Regions from separate parts of the Streptomyces sp. NPDC001530 genome, predicted to be linked through region 1. Evidence: riboswitches for the same ligand, from Rfam matches in the RefSeq annotation. Region 1 holds a riboswitch; each other region holds the start of a gene.
The links. Region 1 has a riboswitch for thiamine pyrophosphate ahead of thiC (phosphomethylpyrimidine synthase ThiC). Riboswitches for the same ligand answer to the same signal wherever they lie in the genome.
Positions count from the first base shown of each region.

Region 2: another riboswitch for thiamine pyrophosphate. It lies ahead of ACFY0T_RS27340 (thiamine ABC transporter substrate binding subunit); the one in region 1 lies ahead of thiC (phosphomethylpyrimidine synthase ThiC).
Region 3: another riboswitch for thiamine pyrophosphate. It lies ahead of thiO (glycine oxidase ThiO); the one in region 1 lies ahead of thiC (phosphomethylpyrimidine synthase ThiC).

Region 1 covers NZ_JBIAVS010000012.1:121,953-128,564, forward strand. The annotation lists gene ACFY0T_RS25235 (SsgA family sporulation/cell division regulator) at 1-293, shown strand, start outside; gene ACFY0T_RS25240 (YibE/F family protein) at 358-1,827, opposite strand; TPP riboswitch at 1,899-2,055, shown strand; gene thiC (phosphomethylpyrimidine synthase ThiC) at 2,048-3,877, shown strand; gene ACFY0T_RS25250 (VWA domain-containing protein) at 3,977-5,464, shown strand; gene ACFY0T_RS25255 (hypothetical protein) at 5,665-6,531, opposite strand.
Region 2 covers NZ_JBIAVS010000013.1:223,871-230,482, forward strand. The annotation lists gene ACFY0T_RS27325 (helix-turn-helix domain-containing protein) at 1-541, opposite strand, end outside; gene ACFY0T_RS27330 (pentapeptide repeat-containing protein) at 790-2,643, opposite strand; gene rlmN (23S rRNA (adenine(2503)-C(2))-methyltransferase RlmN) at 2,994-4,100, shown strand; TPP riboswitch at 4,125-4,243, shown strand; gene ACFY0T_RS27340 (thiamine ABC transporter substrate binding subunit) at 4,322-5,446, shown strand; gene ACFY0T_RS27345 (ABC transporter permease) at 5,422-6,612, shown strand, end outside.
Region 3 covers NZ_JBIAVS010000019.1:88,732-95,343, forward strand. The annotation lists gene thiO (glycine oxidase ThiO) at 1-1,157, opposite strand, end outside; TPP riboswitch at 1,155-1,268, opposite strand; gene ACFY0T_RS34620 (hypothetical protein) at 1,321-1,671, shown strand; gene ACFY0T_RS34625 (NAD(P)/FAD-dependent oxidoreductase) at 1,704-2,954, shown strand; gene ACFY0T_RS34630 (Rv2175c family DNA-binding protein) at 3,140-3,505, shown strand; gene thiE (thiamine phosphate synthase) at 3,605-4,282, shown strand; gene metF (methylenetetrahydrofolate reductase [NAD(P)H]) at 4,420-5,343, shown strand; gene ACFY0T_RS34645 (hypothetical protein) at 5,400-6,377, shown strand; gene ACFY0T_RS34650 (phytoene desaturase family protein) at 6,462-6,612, opposite strand, start outside.

The DNA.
Region 1 (6,612 bases):
TGACCTGGGCGTTCGGGCGGGAGTTGCTGATCGACGGCGTGGGCCGGCCATGCGGTGACGGCGATGTGCACATCGCGCCGGCCGACCCGGAAGCGTTCGGCGAGGTGCTGATCCGGCTTCAGGTGGGCGGTGACCACGCGCTGTTTCGGTCCGGGGCCGCGCCGCTCGTGGCGTTCCTCGACCGCACGGACAAACTGGTGCCACTGGGGCAGGAGCGTTCCCTCGCCGACTTCGAGGCGCATCTCGACGAGGCGCTGGACCGCATCCTGGCGGAGGAGCAGAGCGCGGGCTGACGCACCGTCACACCCCCCAAGTGGAGTAACGCTTCCTCACCAGGGGCGTGACTGCCGGATGGCTTCAGTGCTTGCGGCGGCGGCCCTTCCCGCTGCGTGCCGGTGTCCTGGCTCCCGTGGCCTCCACAGGGCCGGCGGCGGTTCCCGGGCGGTCCGCGGAGACCACCAGGGCGGCCAGCGCGGTGGTCACCGGCACGGAGGCGACCAGCCCGATCGAGCCGATCAGGGTGCGCACGATCTCCTCGGCGACCAGTTCGCTGTTGGCGACCGTGGCCACGCTGCTCTGCGCGATCGAGAAGAGCAGCAGCAGCGGCAGCGCGGCGCCCGCGTACGCCAGGACGAGCGTGTTGACGACGGAAGCGATGTGGTCACGGCCGATGCGGATGCCCGCGCGGTACAGGCCACGCCAGCCCATCGTGGGATTCGCCTCGTGCAGCTCCCAGACCGCGGACGTCTGCGTCACCGTCACATCGTCGAGCACACCGAGCGAACCGATGATGACCCCGGCGAGCAGCAGACCGCTCATGTCGATGGACGGGTACAGGCCGTGGATCAGGCCGGTGTTGTCGTCGGTGTTGCCGGTCAGTGCCGCCCAGCCGATGAAGACGGAGCCGAGCACACCGATCAGCACCAGCGAGAGCAGCGTGCCGATCACCGCCACCGATGTGCGGGCCGAGAGTCCGTGGCACATGTAGAGCGCGATCAGCATGATGGCGCTCGCCCCGACGATCGCCACGATCAGCGGGTTCGAGCCCTGCAGGATCGCGGGCAGGATGAAGAACGTCAGGACCAGGAAGCTGACGGCCAGAGCGATCAGCGCCATGACACCGCGCATCCGGCCCACCACTACGACGACCAGGGCGAAGATCCCGGCGAGTACTGCCAGCGGGAACTTCCGGTTCACGTCGGTGACCGAGTACTGCAGATCCTTGGGCGCGGAGGGCTCGTACGCGACCACGACCTTCTCGCCCTGGTGCAACTGCCGCGACTGATCCGGCTGGACGATCTCGGTGAAGGTACGGCCCTTGTCCTTGCCGGTGTCGATCCGGATCGTCGCCTTCTTGCAGTCGCCCGTCGCCTGCTGCTGCGCGGAGGAGCCCTCTGCGGTGGAGGTGTCGCCGGTCGGGGTCTCTCCCGAGGCGTTCACGGACTTGCAGTCCACCTTGTCGACCTTGGTGACCGTCGCCTGCTGGGTCTGCCGGTCGAAGCCGACACCGGTGCGCTCATGGGACGGGGCGCCGCCGGGCCAGAGGACCATGAGGCCGACGACGACCGCCGTGGCGAAGGGGATCAGCACCGCGGCGATGACCTTGCGCAGATGCTTGGAGACGGGGGCGGCGGGGCCGTGGCCGTGGGAGTGGCCGTGCCCGCCGCCAGGGCCGTGGTCGTGCCCGTCACCGGGCCCGGGCCCGTGGTTATCACCGCCTGGTCCATGTCCGCGGCCGTCGCCGGAGCCATGTCCATGGCCGTCACCGGAGCCGGGTCCGCGCGGCGGCTCGGACGGTGGGAATGGGGGCTGCTGCGTTGTGGTCACCGACCGATCATCGCAAGAACGGCGGGGGCCCTCTGTTCACCGCGCCAGATATGACGCTAGCGTGGAGGCACCTTTGCACACGCGGGAGCTCGGAGCACCGGGCTGAGAGGGCGCTGACCTTCGTCCCAGCGATGTTTCACATGAAACATCGACGGACGGAAGCCGCTGCGTCGACCGCCGAACCTGTTACCGGGTAATGCCGGCGTAGGGAGTCGGTCTCATGACCAACAAGGACGTACGCACGCCTGCCTCCAGCCAGACGGACGGGGCGCTCGCCCCGGACGGAAACGGTGGGGCGTCCGCCCCGACCGTGAACGGCGAGGCCGGGAAGTCCATCGGCTGGCACAAGGGGTATATCGGCGGTTCGCGCCCCGATCTACGGGTGCCGGTCCGTCAGGTGCACCTCACCAACGGGCAGTCCGTCACGCTGTACGACACCAGCGGCCCGTACACCGATCCGACCGTCGACACCGACGTACGCAGGGGCCTCCCGCCGCTACGCGAGAACTGGATCATCGCCCGCGGCGACACCGAGGAGTACGCGGGCCGCCCGGTCCGCCCCGAGGACGACGGGATCAAGCACACCTCACCGCGCGGGGGGCTGCGCAACCTCGACGCGGTCTTCCCGGGGCGGCCGCGTCAGCCGCGCCGGGGCCGCTCCGGACAGGCGGTGACGCAGCTCGCGTACGCGCGCCGCGGGGAGATCACGCCCGAGATGGAGTTCGTGGCAGTCCGCGAGAACGTCGATCCCGAGGTCGTCCGCGAGGAGATCGCCGCGGGCCGTGCGGTGCTGCCCGCGAACGTGAACCACCCGGAGATCGAGCCGATGATCATCGGCAAGCGGTTCCTGGTGAAGGTCAATGCCAACATCGGCAACTCGGCCGTGACGTCCTCCATCGAGGAGGAGGTCGAGAAGATGACCTGGGCGACCCGCTGGGGCGCCGACACGGTCATGGACCTGTCCACCGGCCGCAACATTCACACCACCCGTGAGTGGGTGCTGCGCAACTCCCCCGTCCCCATCGGCACGGTGCCGCTCTACCAGGCGCTGGAGAAGGTCGACGGCCGCGCCGAGGAACTGACCTGGGCGATCTACAAGGACACCGTCATCGAGCAGGCCGAGCAGGGCGTGGACTACATGACGGTCCACGCGGGCGTACGCCTGCCGTACGTGCCGCTCACCGCGAATCGCAAGACCGGCATCGTCTCGCGCGGCGGCTCGATCATGGCGGCCTGGTGCCTGGCGCACCACAAGGAATCGTTCCTGTACGAGAACTTCGAGGAACTCTGCGAGATTCTCGCGGCGTACGACGTCACGTATTCGCTCGGCGACGGGCTGCGGCCCGGCTCCATCGCGGACGCCAACGACGCAGCGCAGTTCGCGGAGTTGAGGACGCTCGGGGAACTCAACACGATCGCCAAGCGTTTCAACGTACAGACCATGATCGAGGGCCCGGGACATGTCCCGATGCACAAGATCAAGGAGAACATCGACCTTCAGCAGGAGATCTGTGATGAAGCTCCGTTCTATACGCTCGGCCCGCTGACCACGGACGTCGCGCCGGCGTACGACCACATCACCTCCGGCATCGGTGCCGCGATGATCGCCTGGTGGGGCACGGCGATGCTCTGCTACGTCACGCCCAAGGAGCACTTGGGCCTGCCCAACCGTGACGACGTCAAGACCGGCGTCATCACCTACAAGATCGCCGCCCACGCAGCCGACCTCGCCAAGGGGCACCCAGGTGCGCAGGAATGGGACGACGCGCTGTCCGACGCCCGATTCGAGTTCCGCTGGGAGGACCAGTTCAATCTGGCCCTCGACCCGGACACGGCACGGGAGTTCCACGACGAAACGCTGCCGGCCGAACCCGCCAAGACGGCTCACTTCTGCTCCATGTGCGGGCCGAAGTTCTGCTCGATGAAGATCTCGCAGGACATCCGGCGTGAGCACGGCGGTTCGCAGGTGGAGATCGAGGAGGGCATGGCGCAGAAGTCCAAGGAGTTCGCAGCCGCGGGCAATCGGGTCTATCTGCCGTTGGCGGACTGAGGCGCACGTCTGCTGTGTGCGGTGTGGGGAGCCGTCCGATGTTCAGGTATGTGGCATCGGACGGGTCCGGGGCCGGGTTTCTCTCGGCAGACTGGGCGCATGACAGCGACATCCATGAGCAAGGGTGCCAACCTTCCCGTGGCCGCCGATGCCGTGCAGGTCGTGCTCGGCTGGTCCGGGGGGTCCGGTGCGCCGGACGCCGACGCCTCGGCGCTGCTGCTCGGCGCGGGTGGACGAGTGAGGGACGACGGGGACTTCGTCTTCTACAACCAGCCGCAGCATGCCTCCGGTGCCGTACGACACCTCGGCAAGCGGCGGGACGGCGGAGTCACGACGGACACGGTCGGGGTGGACCTGAGCGCCCTGGAGCCGGACATCGAGCGGGTGGTGCTGTGCGCCTCGGCCGACGGCGGCACCTTCGGCGAGTTGTCCGGGCTGACGCTCACGCTGCTCGACGCCGGGTCGCGGCGGGAGCTCGCGCGCTTCGAGATGGAGGCCACGACGGAGACGGCGTTCATCGGCGGTGAGCTGTATCTGCGGGGTGGGCAGTGGAAGTTCCGCGCGGTCGGACAGGGCTACGCGTCCGGACTCGCGGGCCTGGCCACCGACTTCGGGATCAGCGTGGACGACGAGCCTGGTGACTCCACGACCGCGCGGGCAGTGCCGTCTGCGGGCGCGGCCATGAACCCGCCGGTGGGGCCGCCTCCGGGAGCGGCCGCGGGCCCGCCGGTGGTGCCGCCCGCGGTCACGCCCTTCGCGGCGCCCGCGGCGGCCCCGTCCGCCCCGCAGGTGCCGTCGGCCCCCTCAGGCCCCGCCCCGCGCCTCACCAAGGGCGAGGAGCAGCTGCCCGTGGACATGCGCAAGCGGCTCTCCCTGCGCAAGGAGCAGGTGGCGGTCAGTCTGCGCAAGCACGGGGCGGCGGGGGTCACGGCGCGAGTGATTCTGGTCCTCGACGCCTCGGGGTCGATGTCCTTCCTGTACTCGAAGGGCGTCGTGGCCGACGTGGTGGAGCGGATGGCCGCGGTGGCCGCGCAGTTGGACGATGACGGAGTGATGCAGGCGTGGACGTTCGCTTCCCATGCGGCCCGGCTGCCGGATCTCGGTCTGGGGGAACTGCCCGAGTGGCTGGAGCTCCATGTCCGGGTCGGTGAGCTGAGCCTGTTCCGGCGGAGCAAGAAGCCGCGGAAGGGCCTGCGGCCGGGTCAGGTGGACATGCGCGCGGTCGGGATCCAGAACGAGGAGCAGAAGGTGATCGCCGAGGTCCGGACATACGTACGTGAGCACCCGGCCGCCGATCCCACGTTGGTGCTGTTCTTCTCCGACGGAGGTGTCTATCGCAACAAGGAGATCGAGAGGGAATTGCGGGAAGCGGTGGAGGAACCGATCTTCTGGCAGTTCGTGGGCCTGGGACGGTCCAACTACGGCGTGCTGGAACGGCTCGACACACTGCCGGGCCGACGCGTCGACAACGTCGGGTTCTTCGCCGTCGACGACATCAGCAGCGTCCCGGATCCGGAGCTGTACGACCGGCTGCTGTCCGAGTTCCCGACCTGGATGACCGCGGCCCGGCAGTTGGGCATTGTCTGACGGAACTGTGCCGGGCTGGACATCGCCTGATGGCGCCCTGCCGGGCCGCGTACGGGCGTAGGCGGCCCACCGGTTCGGGCCCGCGCCGCATCTGCGCGGGCCCCGGTTTCCTCCGCACACCCGGCGGCACACCTGGCCGCACACCCGGCCAACACCCCGGGCGTCAGCCTGGACCTGCGCTCCCCGGTCGGCCCGGGCGTCTACTCCGGCTGGTGCTCCGGTCCTCCGAAGTCCGGGCTGGTGAAGTCCGGGCTGGAGAAGCTCGGGCGCGGGCCGGCCGCCGGTCCGCCGTCGGGGCTGCTGAACCCCGGCCGGTTGTAGCCGAGTTGCGGGATGCGGCTGGTCGGCGCTGGTTGCGGACGGCCCAGTGCCGCGGAGCCAGGGTCGGCGAGGGCCTCCCGGAGGAACGGCAGGATGCCGCGCTCCAGCAGGGCCTCGCGCCAGGCTTCCCTGGCCCGGTCCACCTGTTCGTTCAGCTCACCGCGTGCTCCGGCCTGGAGCGAGGACGAGCCGTTGCGCAGTGCGGTCAGCAGCAGTCCGACCGCGGCGACCAGGATCGCGGCGGCCGTGACCGCGCCGAAGACCCATCCGGTGGTGAGGAGGGTCTGGGCGAACGTCTGCTCGGGGTCGAGCACCTTCAGCAGGTACCCCACGAGCAGGAAGATCGCCGCCGCCGTCCCGGCGAGGACGGGGGCCAGCACCGCGACGACGGCGATGGCGCCGGCTCCGGCGGTCTCGGTGACCTCTCCCACGGTGGCGGCGAGCCCCATCGCGGTCGAGCCCGGCTCCGCGGAGCCGGCTTCCTCGCTCACGACCGGGGTGGATGGCGCCGGCTTGCGCAGTTCCTCGCGGACCTTCACATAGTGCTGGTATTCGGCCGCCGCGGCCGCCGTGATGAGAGCGGTGGCGTTGAGCGCCATGGTGCGCAGTTGTTCGGAGTTGAGCCGCTGGCCGACAGCGGCGAGTTCCGGGCGGTGTGGTGCGGAGCGCAGCGCCTCATCGAGGATCCGCTCGTATTCCTGGCGGTCCTCGCTCAGCAGGTGCTGCGGAACGCTGTTCATGTGCATCCCCCGATGCTCCGTAGGGCTGGTGGCTCGCACGCTGACGAGCCGTCGGGCAGAAACGGAGGGGAGCCTGCTACGGATAAG
Region 2 (6,612 bases), on a different contig from region 1:
TTGCGAGCGTCGTCGCTGCGAGGTGGTGTGTGCGAGCCGACACGGCCCAGCAGTCGCTACGGTCGTCTCCGCGGCGCGCCGCTCGCTCCTCCAGCTCTTGAGCGGTCTGTAGAAGCGCCGGAAGGGCCGCGATGACGCTGCCGAGCCGTCCTCCCTGGTAGTCGTTCCATGCCCGCTCCACGCGAACGGCGACGGGGGCCGGCGTCGGGAGCTGTACCTCGGTCTCGGGGCCGAAGAGCAAGCGCGACAGCCGGCGCGGGCTCATGAGCGCGTCGCGCACGGCGGGAACGTCGTCCTGCTGCCTCTCGTCCTCCATGAGCACGGTCTGACCGAGTAGGTCCCCGAGGGGTACGCGCAGGAGGCGCGACAACTCCGCGAGCATGTCGATCCGGGGTGGCTTCCTACGACCGGTCTCGATCTTCGCCAGCCAGTCAGTGCTACGGCCGACCAGTCCGGCCAGAACCTCTTGCGTGTAGCCGCGGCGCTTGCGGTAGAACGCGATCCGCTCGCCGATGCTGAGGTGATCTCCGAGACCACGCATTGCGTGCTGCCTCCTGCTGGTGGTGGGGGCTGATTTCACGGTACAGAGCCAGTGCCGGAGCCGGTAGCTGACGCCGTTGCTTGGCGCCAGCCCTCACAGAGTGCATGTCGCGAGAGCGACGGACCCGGACGAACTGTCCGGGTCCCTCACTTCAGGCAGCGCCTCGGGCGGCTTTCAGTAGAGCCAGTGCGAGGGACATGACGTCGAGGCCTCGTTTTTGTCCAGGTGGTCAGCTCCAGGACCTTCCGTCATCGCTTTACCCGCCCACGAACGGCAAGTGCAGCGAGGCCGAGGAGCACCGGTTCGGAAAAGCGGGAGGCCATTTCAATATAGTCGCCAGAGGTTGTGAGATCCTGGCCGCTGGAGCGGAAGACTACCGAATTGAGGGTGGCCTTTAGCGATTTCTCGAACCGTATGGAAGAAAACCGTTCGTCGCTAGGGTTCTTCGGATCTGCGTTGCCTATCTCGAAAGTGACCTTCCCCCCGTTCGGCGGGACTATTCCTACTGCCTCCTGTTTCGATGACTCCTGGGGCAACCCAAATGCCATCATGAGTAAAATGGTGGTCAGCATCGCTAGGGTAAGCCATCCTAGCGCGCGCGACGCGCGCAACCCGTAACCCGATAGTAGCCAATACAGTTGCAGCAGCCAACGCTCAGACGTAATCCATTTGCGACTGAGGCGCCTCATCTCCATCTCCCCGTAATAGAAATCTGCGGCGCCGGGCTCATCCTTTGCGTCCTCGCGCGATTTCCGCAATTGTCGATAGATTATCGCCAACGCATCATACCGAGGAGTGACTCTATCGATTGGTCTATTGCCCCAGATGCGATGGGATGAGCCTCTGCCCGACAGGGCACGCCGACGGCGCTCTTCTTCGATAACTTGGCGACTCGTGTGACGAAACGGGGGCGTCATGGAAAAGCCACGAGGGCTCCGATTGAAATACCAGCGGCCTTCGAGACGGAGTTGGTCTAGATGGATTGATCCACTGAAAGTGCAGTTCGTAAGCGAAAGGTTCGCTACTGTCAACATTGCGCAGTCGACACCTCTAAGTGAGGTCAGAGAAGCAACCGACTGAACGGCTCCAGTTTCGAAGTTGAGGGTGAAGGGTGCACCAATGATGTCGACTGGCTGGTTGAGAACTGCATGTGTCAGGTCTACGTCGGCCCGTGCCACCTGAACTGAGGCGTGCGAAGCGAATACGGTGTGCTTTAGGGATGCTTTCCCTGCATCCACGTCGAGTAGGACTGGATGCTCGAAATGTGCGTGCGCTAGGTCCAGAACTTGTTCGCAATGTATAGGGCCGAATCTCGACATCTCCGCGAAAAGTGCCTTAGTGAAGAATGCGCCGCCAGATCCGACTGTGACGCTATGGAAGTCGGCGGCCCCAAGAAATCTTGATTCAATGAACTGGGCGAAACCCTCGAAGGTGACATTCGTGAAGTTGGCGGAATTCTCGAAAGTTGCCCTATTGAAGGTGGTCTCTATGCCAAATGTAGCCCCCTCGAAGAGGGCCCAGTCTAGAAACTGAACTCCATCGAAGGTTGCTTTCTTGAAGCGCGAATTCTGAAAGAAGGCGTCCTTGGTGAAAATTGCGTCCTCGAAGTTAGCCCAGTCTGAGAAGTCCACTTCGTCAAAGGAGGCGCCTTCGTGAAATTTGACACTGTCAAAGATTGCCGAATCCTTGAAGTGCGCTCCAGTGAACTCGACGTCTCCCAGGAATTCCACGTCGCTAAACTGGGTGATTCCTTGAAACTCTGATGATGCAAATGAGAGATAGGAGCGGAACGCTCCCGTGATCCTTAGGATGGCGCCAGTGAACTTGCAATATGTGAAGTAAGCGTGGGTGTTGCCATGGTTGAGAACGGAAGTGACCTGTCGGAAAAGATCAGGGTCAATACGCGTTCCTTGGTAGCTCACCGATGATCGTTCGTGCATGGAATTGAAATGCCTGGTGCGTTCTTCCGTTGAAATATGCGAGAGGCATTTCGAGTAGGGTTCGACAACTTCACCTCGGCATCGAGAAGTGCCATCCGGGGTTTCCGTGAGTTGGGAACACTCGGTCCATTGGGGGCTTGGCGGTGCGGCGGGGTCGGTCATGCACCACCGTTACCGCACCTGCGGTGAGACTGACCGTGACATTGCCATTTCGTGAGCCGGCGAGACGGGTCACAGGTCAACGGCCTCCATGGGGGAGCGCCTAGTAGCTCGCCCTGAGCTTCCCCGGGTCTTCCCGAAGAGGGGAGGATCGGCAAGGAGCCGCCCATGATCCCCGAGTGCGGGGATGCGAGATTCTCTGGCTCAGCGTTGTTCCAGGTCGCGCGGCCGCAGCGGGGCCGTCTGTGGGCCGTCCGACGGTGGCCCAAGACAACCAGCAACGGCCGTCAACGACCACCATGCGAAGCGACTGACGCAGGTCACAGGAATCGATCTGCGACACTGGTACAGCCATGCCTAAGCCCGGAGAACTCACTTTCGTCGCCCCGCGCGGAGCCAAGAAGCCGCCGCGGCACCTTGCCGATCTCACGCCCGCCGAGCGAAAAGAGGCGGTTGCCGCGATCGGTGAGAAGCCGTTTCGCGCCAAGCAGCTCTCACAGCACTACTTCGCGCGGTACGCGCACGACCCCGCGGAGTGGACGGACATCCCGGCCGCCTCGCGCGGCAAGCTCCAGGAGGCGCTGCTCCCCGAGCTGATGACGGTCGTGCGGCATCTGTCCACCGACCAGGAAACCACCCGCAAGACGCTGTGGCGGCTCTTCGACGGCACGCTCGTCGAGTCCGTGCTGATGCGCTACCCGGACCGGGTGACCATGTGCATCAGCTCGCAGGCCGGGTGCGGGATGAACTGCCCGTTCTGCGCCACCGGGCAGGCCGGGCTCGACCGGAACCTGTCGACCGGTGAGATCGTGCACCAGATCGTGGACGGGATGCGCGCCCTCAGGGACGGCGAGATCCCCGGCGGTCCGGCACGGCTGAGCAACATCGTCTTCATGGGCATGGGCGAGCCGCTCGCCAACTACAAGCGGGTGGTCGGGGCCATTCGCGCGCTCACCGACCCCGAGCCCGACGGGCTGGGGCTCTCCCAGCGCGGCATCACCGTGTCGACGGTCGGGCTCGTGCCCGCCATCCACCGGTTCTCCGACGAGGGCTTCAAGTGCCGTCTCGCCATCTCCCTGCACGCGCCGGACGACGAGCTGCGCGACACCCTCGTCCCCGTCAACACGCGGTGGAAGGTGCGCGAGGTGCTGGACGCCGGCTGGGAGTACGCGGCCAAGTCCGGGCGGCGCCTGTCCATCGAGTACGCCCTCATCCGCGACATCAACGACCAGGCGTGGCGCGGTGACCGGCTCGGGCGGCTGCTCAAGGGCAAGCCGGTGCACGTCAACCTCATCCCGCTGAACCCGACCCCGGGTTCGAAGTGGACCGCCTCGCGGCCCGAGGACGAGAAGGCGTTCGTCGAGGCCATCGCGGCCCACGGGGTGCCGGTGACCATCCGGGACACCCGAGGTCAGGAGATCGACGGGGCGTGCGGTCAGCTCGCCGCGACCGAACGGTAGTCTGATCCGCGTCAGTACATCTTCATATTCCGACAGGGGAGCGCCACAGCGCTGAGAGTGCGGCAGCCGGACCACCGGTGGGCCGCAGACCCTCTGAACCTTGCCCAGGTCATTCTGGGTAGGAAGTTCGGGCATCACTCAAGCTGTTGCGCCCTGCCCGGGACCGCCAAGGGGTCCCGGGCAGGGCCGCGTCTCTTCCTGGTCACCCCAGGAGGAATTCAGTGAGCACCACCACGAAGTTCACGGCCGCGCTTGTGGCGACCGGACTTGGGCTCGTCACGCTGTCCGCGTGCGGCTCGTCAGAATCCGGCGACAAGGCAGCCGCGGACTCCAAGAACGTCACCCTCGTCAGTCACGACTCCTTCGCCTACTCCAAGAGCGTGCTGCAGGCGTTCGAGAAGGAGTCCGGGTACAAGGTCAGGATCCTCAAGGACGGCGACGCCGGACAGGCCGTCAACAAGGCGATCCTCACCAAGGACAACCCGCAGGGCGACGTCTTCTTCGGTGTCGACAACACCCTGCTGTCCCGCGCGCTCGACAACGGGCTCTTCCAGTCGTACGAGGCCAAGGGCTCGGACCGCATAGTGCCGGAGTACCGGGTCGACCAGGACAAGCACCGGGTCACGCCCATCGACTCCGGCGACATCTGCGTCAACTACGACAAGGCCTACTTCAGCAAGCACAAGCTGACGCCGCCGCAGTCCTTCGACGATCTGATCAAGCCCGAGTACAAGAACCTCCTCGTCACCGAGAACGCCTCCACGTCCTCGCCGGGCCTCGGCTTCCTGCTCGGGACCGCCGCGAAGTACGGCGATGGGGGCACCTCCCGCTCGAGCGAAGCCGAGAGTGGGGGAGGCTGGCAGGGCTACTGGAAGAAGCTCAAGACCAATGGCGTGAAGGTCGTCGACGGCTGGGAGCAGGCGTACAACGAGGAGTTCTCCGGGTCCGCGGGCGGCAAGAAGGCCACGGCCGACCGGCCGCTGGTCGTCTCCTACGCCTCGTCCCCGCCGGCCGAGGTCATCTACGCCGACCCGAAGCCGACGACCGCGCCGACCGGCGTCGCGAACGGCACCTGCTTCCGGCAGGTCGAGTACGCGGGGCTGCTGAGCAACGCGAAGAACCCCAAGGGTGGCAAGGCGTTCATCGACTTCCTGGTCTCCCAGCAGTTCCAGGAGGACATGCCGCTGAACATGTTCGTGTACCCGGTGGTCAAGGGCGCCGCCGTGCCCGCCGAGTTCACGAAGTACGGCCCGCAGGCCAAGGATCCCGAGACCATGGACCCCGCCAAGATCGCCGACAACCGTGACCAGTGGGTCAAGTCGTGGACCTCGCTCGTACTGAAGTAGCACCCAAGACGCGAGCAGTACCCAAGAAGCGCGGAGGGGCGGCGCGGCTGGGGCTCATGGCCCTGCCCGTCGCGTTCTTCGCCGTCTTCTTCGCCTACCCCGTCGCCGCGATCGTGGCCCGCGGTCTCAAGGTCGACGGCGCCTGGCAGTTGGGGCGGATCGGTGACGTGCTCGCGCAGTCCGACATCCGCCACGTGCTCTGGTTCACCACCTGGCAGGCGCTCGCGTCGACGGCGCTCACGCTGCTGATCGCGCTGCCCGCCGCGTATGTGTTCGCGCGCTTCGATTTCAGGGGCAAGCAGATCCTCCGGGCCGTCGTGACCGTGCCCTTCGTGCTGCCCACCGTCGTCGTCGGTACGGCGTTCCTCGCGCTGGTCGGCCGCGGTGGGCTGCTCGACGAGCTGTGGGGTGTACGGCTGGACACCACCGTGTGGGCGATCCTGCTCGCGCATGTCTTCTTCAACTACGCCGTCGTCGTACGGACGGTCGGCGGGCTCTGGTCGCAGCTCGACCCACGCCAGGAGGAGGCCGCACGGATGCTCGGCGCCTCCCGGTTCGCCGCTTGGCGCAAGGTGACGCTGCCGGCCCTGAGCCCGGCCGTCGCCGCCGCCGCGCTCATGGTCTTCCTCTTCACCTTCACCTCCTTCGGCGTGGTGCAGATCCTCGGCGGCCCCACCTTCTCGACGCTCGAAGTCGAGATCTACCGGCAGACCTCGGAGATCTTCGACCTCGCGACGGCGGCGGTGCTGACGATCATCCAGTTCGTGGCGGTGGGCGCGATCCTCGCCGTGCACGCCTGGACCGTACGGCGCCGGGAGACCGCCCTGCGCCTGGTGGCCCCGGAGATGACGGCGCGCCGGCCGCACGGGGCCGGGCAGTGGGCCCTGCTGGCAGCGGTGCTGGCGAGCATCGTCCTCCTCCTCGTGCTGCCCCTCGGCGTGCTGATCCAGCGGTCCCTCGACGCCCCCGGCGGCTACGGATTCGCGTACTACAAGGCGCTGACCTCCGACGACGGCGGTATCTTCCTCGTCGCGCCGATCGAGGCGATCGGCAACTCGCTGGAGTACGCGCTCGCCGCCACCGCCATCGCGGTGGTGATCGGCGGTCTGGCGGCCGCGGCCCTCACCCGCCGTAACGCGGGCCGTCTCGTACGAGGCTTCGACGCG
Region 3 (6,612 bases), on a different contig from region 1:
TGCTCCGTGAGGGCGGCGGCGCCGAAGCGCCTGGGGGTGAAGGGGCGGGCCTCGTCGGGGAGTTCACCGGTGGTCAGGACGTGCGTCATCACGTCACCGGTGACGGGGGTGAGGAGCACGCCGTTGCGGTAGTGCCCGGTGGCGAGCAGCAGGCCGTCGAGTTCGGTCGGGCCGAGCAGCGGCGCGTTGTCGGGAGAGCCCGGGCGCAGTCCGGCGCGCGTCTCGGTGAGCGGCAGCTCGGTGATCCCGGGGACCAGCTCATGGGCGTCGCGCAGCAGCTCGTAGACGCCGCCCGCGGTCACCGTCGTGTCCCAGCCCAGCTCCTCACTGGTCGCGCCGACGACGAGTTCACCGCTCTCGCGCGGCACCAGATAGACGTGGCTGCCGCGCACGACGGCACGGACGGTACGGCTCAGAAAGGGCGCGTACCGCTTCGGCACGGTCAGCCGCAGGACTTGCCCCTTCACGGGGCGCACGGGCGGCAGGGCGTCGTCGGGAACGCCCGCCAGGCGCCCGCTGAGGCTGCCCCCGGCGAGCACCACCTGGCCCGCGGCCAACTCGGTGCCGTCCGTGGTGACGACTCCGGCTGCCCGGTCCCGTACGACGGACAGACGCTCCGCCCACGTCCGGTGGAACACCACTCCGGCCCGTTCGCACGCCGTGACCAGGGCCGCCGCGAGCCGGCGCGGATCGACCTGGTGGTCGCCGTCGACCCGGAGACCGCCGCGCACGCCGGGTGCGAGCATCGGCTCCAGACGGCGGCACTCGCGCCCGCTCAGCCACTCCGAGTCGAGCCCCGACTGGCGTTGCAGAGCGTGCAGTTCGCGCAGATGGGCGCGGTCGTCGGCGTCCAGCGCGACGGCCAGCGTGCCGCACTGGCGGTAGCCGAGGTCCTGGCCCGTCGCCTCGGTGAGTTCGGCGGCGAAGTCCGGATAGCGGCGCGCGGAGGCGAGGTTGAGGCCCAGCAGGGTCTGCTCGCCGTAGTGCAGTTCGGTGACGGCGGCCAGCATTCCCGCCGCCACCTGGGCCGCTCCGCCGCCGGGTTCGGGGTCCACGAGGGCGGTCGTGAAACCGCGTTGCGCGGCCCGCCAGGCCGTCACGAGCCCGATGATTCCGCCCCCGATGACAAGGACGTCTGACGTACGCGTAGGCGACATGGGCGTCCAGCCCCTCCCTTCGCCGGCATGACCCGGATCAGGTTCGTACGGTCGGAGGCCGTCCCAGCCTCCCTCTCAGCCCGGTGCGTCCGGGCTCCCGCGAGTGCTTTACGTTGGCCACCCTAGCCCGCCGCCACTCGTCTCAGTAAGGGAGCCTCCGTCCATGGCCCGATCGCTCGACGGCCTCGTCCTCGCCCCCGTCGCCGACCAGGCGCCAGGTCAGGTGGGCACCCGCACCCGCTTCACGTACCACGAGAAGGACGGCGAGATCTGGGCCGAATACGCGGGCGGCGATGTCGTACGCGGGCATCTCGTGGGTACCCGCGAGGGTGACCGCCTCGACTTCCGGTACGTGCAGCTGAAGCGCGACGGCAGCACCTCGTCGGGGCACTGCGTGTCCCTCGTGGTGGAGCTGCCCGGCGGGCGCGTACGCCTGGAGGAGACCTGGGAATGGGAGTCGCAGACGGGCAGCGGGACGAGCATTGTGGAGCAGGTCACTGAGCACGTCCACTGACTGACGAATTGTCAGTTGACTATGGTGATCAGGTGAGCGAGCAGACGCAGGCGCAGACGCGGTCCGAGTCGCAGTCGCAGAGGCGTACGGCACGGCGGGTCGTCGTGGTGGGCGCGGGCATGGCCGGTGTGCAGACCGCGGTCGCCCTGCGCGAACAGGGCTTCACCGGCAGCGTGACGCTGATCGGCGCGGAGCCCCATCAGCCGTACGACCGGCCGCCGCTGTCCAAGGCCGTGCTGCTCGGCAAGGCCGAGGGCTCCGCCTTCGACGTCGACTTCGAGGCGCTGGACATCGACCTGCAGCTCGGGCGCGAGGCGCTCGGCGTCCGCCCCGCGGACCATGAGCTGGACACCGAAACCGGGCCCGTGCCGTACGACGTCCTGGTCATCGCCACCGGTGCGGAACCGATCCAGCTGCCGGGCGCGGAGGGCGTGCCCGGGGTCCATCTGCTGCGCACCCTGGACGACGCCGAGCGGCTGCGTCCCGTCCTCGCCCGACAGCACGACATCGTGGTCGTCGGGGCCGGCTGGATCGGCGCCGAGTTCGCCACGGCGGCGCGCGAGGCGGGGTGCGCGGTGACGGTCGTCGAGGCCGCCGACCGGCCGCTCGCCGGGGCGCTGCCCGCCGAGGTGGCCGCACCGATGGCGTCCTGGTACGCGGACAGCGGCGCGTCGTTGCGTACCCACGCGCGCGTGGAGCGCGTCGAGCCCGGTGCCGTGGTTCTCGACGACGGCAGCCGGGTGCCCGCGGACGCGGTCGTCGTCGGCATCGGGGCGCGCCCCGCGACCGCCTGGCTCGCCGGCTCCGGGATCGCGCTCGGTGCCCACCGCGAGGTCGTGGCCGACAACCACCTGCGCACCTCCGTACCGGACGTCTACGCGGTCGGCGACTGCGCCTCCTTCCCTTCGGGAAGGTACGAGGACCGTCTCCTGGTCCACCACTGGGACAACGCCCTCCAGGGGCCGCGCACGGTCGCCGCGAACATCATCGGCGAGGCCCCCGTCGCGTACGACCCCGTCCCGTACTTCTGGTCCGAGCAGTTCGGCCGCTTCGTCCAGTACGTCGGCCACCACGCCCCCGAGGACACGACCCTCTGGCGCGGCGACCCCACCGGCGCCGCCTGGACGGTCTGCTGGCTCCGCGAAACCCGCCTCGTCGCCCTCCTGGCGGTGGGCCGCCCGAGGGACCTGGCCCAGGGCCGCAGACTCATCGAGGCAGGCACCCCGATGAACCCGGACCTCCTGGCGGACCCGTCGAAACCGATGAAGTCGGCGACCGCGTAGGCAAGGTTTCTCCGCCACCGAAGGCGGCACTCGATCCGGCGAAGCCGGAGGGTCTTTTTCGCCGCGCCGGCGAGTCGTTCCGGGGTGCCGAGCGGCAGAAACCCACCCGATCGCCGGAGCGCGGAGACCCGGCCCGGGCGGGACTCGGGTACCGAGTGTCAGTCCGGGATGGCAGGCTTGTCCCCGTGACCGAGATTGACGCAAAGATCGATGCTCTCGTCCCCGCCTGGCTCACCCTCCCCGACATCGCCGAACAGCTCGGCGTCGAGGTGACCCGCGTCCGGCAGCTGGTCAAGGAGGGCCAGCTGATCGCCGTACGCCGTGGTGAGAACCGCGCGCTGCACGTCCCCGCCGCCTTCATCGACGGGGACAAGGTCGTCAAGGGCCTGTCCGGCACCCTGACGCTCCTGCGGGACGACGGCTTCACCGACGAAGAGATGCTCGAGTGGCTCTTCACCCCCGACCCGACCCTGCCCGGCACCCCCGCGCAGGCTCTGAGCGAGAATCGCGGCACGGAGGTGAAGCGCCGCGCCCAGGCGCTCGCCGTCTGACCTGAACGGACCGTCCGGCGTACGGACCACGGCCGGCCACGGGCCGAAAGGCCACCGGGCCACCGTGGTCCGTACGCACCGACAACGGGGGACACACGCATGCCCGAGAACGCCGCCACCACCGCGCGCGCCCAGCTCGCCGACGCCCGTCTCTACCTCTGCACGGACGCCCGCAAGCGCCAGGGCGACCTCGCCGACTTCCTGGACGCCGTCCTGGAGAGCGGTGTGGACATCGTCCAGCTGCGCGACAAGAGCCTGGAGGCGGAGGAGGAGCTCGGGTACCTGGAGCTGTTCGCCGACAAGTGCCAGATGCACGGCAAGCTGCTCTCGGTGAACGACCGGGCGGACGTGGCCCACGCGATCCGCACCGCGCACCCGACCGGCGCCGACGTGCTCCACCTGGGCCAGGGCGACCTCCCGGTCCTCGCCGCCCGCGCCATCCTCGGCGACGACATCCTGATAGGCCGCTCCACGCACGCGGAGTCCGAGGCCGCGGCCGCCGCGGTCCAGGAGGGCGTGGACTACTTCTGCACCGGCCCCTGCTGGCCCACCCCCACCAAGCCCGGCCGCCACGCACCCGGCCTCGACCTGGTCCGTTACACCGCAGCGCTGGGCACCGACCGTCCCTGGTTCGCCATCGGCGGCATCGACCTCGGCAACCTCGACGAGGTGCTCGAGGCGGGCGCCCGCCGCGTCGTCGTCGTACGGGCGATCACCGAGGCGGACGACCCGGGAGCGGCGGCGGCGGAGTTCGCGAAGCGGCTGCGTCACGCATAGTCATCCGGCGGTCATCCGGTGCAGTCGTCCCGCGCAGCCGTCCGATAATTGTCCGAGGGGTGGACAAGAAGTCGACAAATTGGACAAATCCCATCGGTTCGGTTGGGCGACCGGCGCCCCCTGGCTAACCTGCGGGTATGGCCCTCGGATCTGCTTCCACCAGGACTGATCGCGCACGCACCGTGCGCGACATGCTCGCGACCGGCAAGAAGACGTACTCGTTCGAGTTCTCCGCGCCGAAGACCCCCAAGGGCGAGCGGAACCTGTGGAACGCGCTGCGCCGGGTCGAGGCCGTCGCGCCCGACTTCGTCTCCGTGACCTACGGAGCGGGCGGCTCCACGCGCGCGGGCACCGTCAAGGAGACCGAGCAGATCGTCGTCGACACGACGCTCACCCCGGTCGCCCACCTCACCGCGGTCAACCACTCCATCGCGGAACTGCGCAACATCATCGGCCAGTACGCGGACGCCGGTATCCGCAACATGCTCGCGGTCCGCGGCGACCCGCCCGGCGACCCCATGGGCGAGTGGATCCCACACCCCCGGGGCCTGACCTACGCGGCCGAACTCGTCCGTCTCATCAAGGAGTCGGGCGACTTCTGCGTCGGCGTCGCGGCCTTCCCCGAGATGCACCCGCGGTCCACCGAGTGGGACCTGGACGTCGAGCACTTCGTCGACAAGTGCCGCGCCGGCGCCGACTACGCGATCACGCAGATGTTCTTCCACCCGGAGTCGTATCTGCGCCTGCGTGACCGCGTCGAGACGGCCGGCTGCGAGACCCCGGTCATCCCGGAGGTCATGCCGGTGACGAGCGTGAAGATGCTGGAGCGGCTCCCGAAGCTCAGCAACGCCTCGTTCCCGGACGCCCTGAAAGAGCGGATCCTCACAGCCAAAGACGATCCGGCGGCTGTACGCTCCATTGGCATTGAGTTCGCGACGGAGTTCTGCGCGAGGCTGCTGGCCGAGGGAGTCCCCGGACTGCACTTCATTACGCTCAACAACTCCACGGCGACGCTGGAAATCTACGAGAATCTGGGCCTGCACCACCCACAGCGGGCCTAGACCGGTCGCACCCGCGTACGACAGACTGCGTAGCGGCCACTGGGAGAGGGGCGTACATGGGCTGGACGGTCCTCTATATCGCGTTCGGCATCGTCGCGCTGTGGCTGCTCGGCGAGGTCCTGCTGCAGTACAAGGCGCGGCTGCGCTACCGGCTGCTCGCCTTCGTCGGCTTCCTCGGCGTGGTCCTCGGTGTGCTGATGCCCTCCGTGGTCGTCATCGGACTCGGCGCGGCCGCCTTCGCGGTCGGCCAGACGTACGTCACCCTGTCGTTCCGCCGTGGCTTCGCCCAGGGCTGGGCCATCAACGGCCCTTCCGCGCCCGGCAAGCCCAGCAAGCGCCGCCGCGGCGAGCCGGAGTACCAGGACCCGACGCTGGAGGTCTCCGACCTCGAAGCGACGTCTGCCGCGGCCTATTCGCAGGACGACGAGTACGCCGCCGATGACGACGTCTTCTCGCCCGCGCAGTCCGACCGCTTCATGCCGCCGGGATCCGGCGAGCACGCGGCCGCCGAGACCACCGCCGTGTACGAGCCGCAGCCCCTGCCCGAGGACACCGGCTCGTACGGCATCTACAGCGACACCTCCTACGCGGCCGCCACCGACCAGTCCTACGCCGGCGCCGCGCAGTCCCAGGACCAGCAGGCCTATGCGACGGCCGGGCAGAACCAGGACCAGCAGGCCTACGCGTACGACGGCTACTCCGGCTACGACCAGCAGCAGTACGCCTACGACAACGGCCAGCAGCAGTACGCCGCCTACTCCGACCCGTACACCGGCGCCCAGACGTACACCGGTGCCTCGTACGACACCACGTACGGCGGCGGCGAGCAGCAGTACCCGCAGCAGCAGGTCTACGGCCAGGACCAGTACGCCACCGGCACCTACGCGGGTGAGACTCCGGCCAGCGGCGTCTGGGTGCCGCAGCAGCGCACCACCGACGACCCGTACGGCGGCGAACTCCCGCCCGAGCAGCCGTACCCGTACCAGGGGAACGGCAACGGCGCCGGGTACGACGAGCAGCAGTACCGGTACTGACGGGCTGTACGGCCGGTAGAACGGGGCCCCGTGCCCGCCGTCGACCGACCGCGCTTCAGCTTCTTCTCCGGCGCACCGGCGTGCTCACTGCGAGCCCCGGAACTCCGGTCCCTCCACGATGAGTCCGGCCACCAGCGCGCCCGACATGCCCGCGTGCGGGAGTCCACCGCCGGGGTGCGCCCAGCCGCCCGCCGCGAACAGGCCCGGCATCCGGGTGCCGTTCGACGGGTGCAGC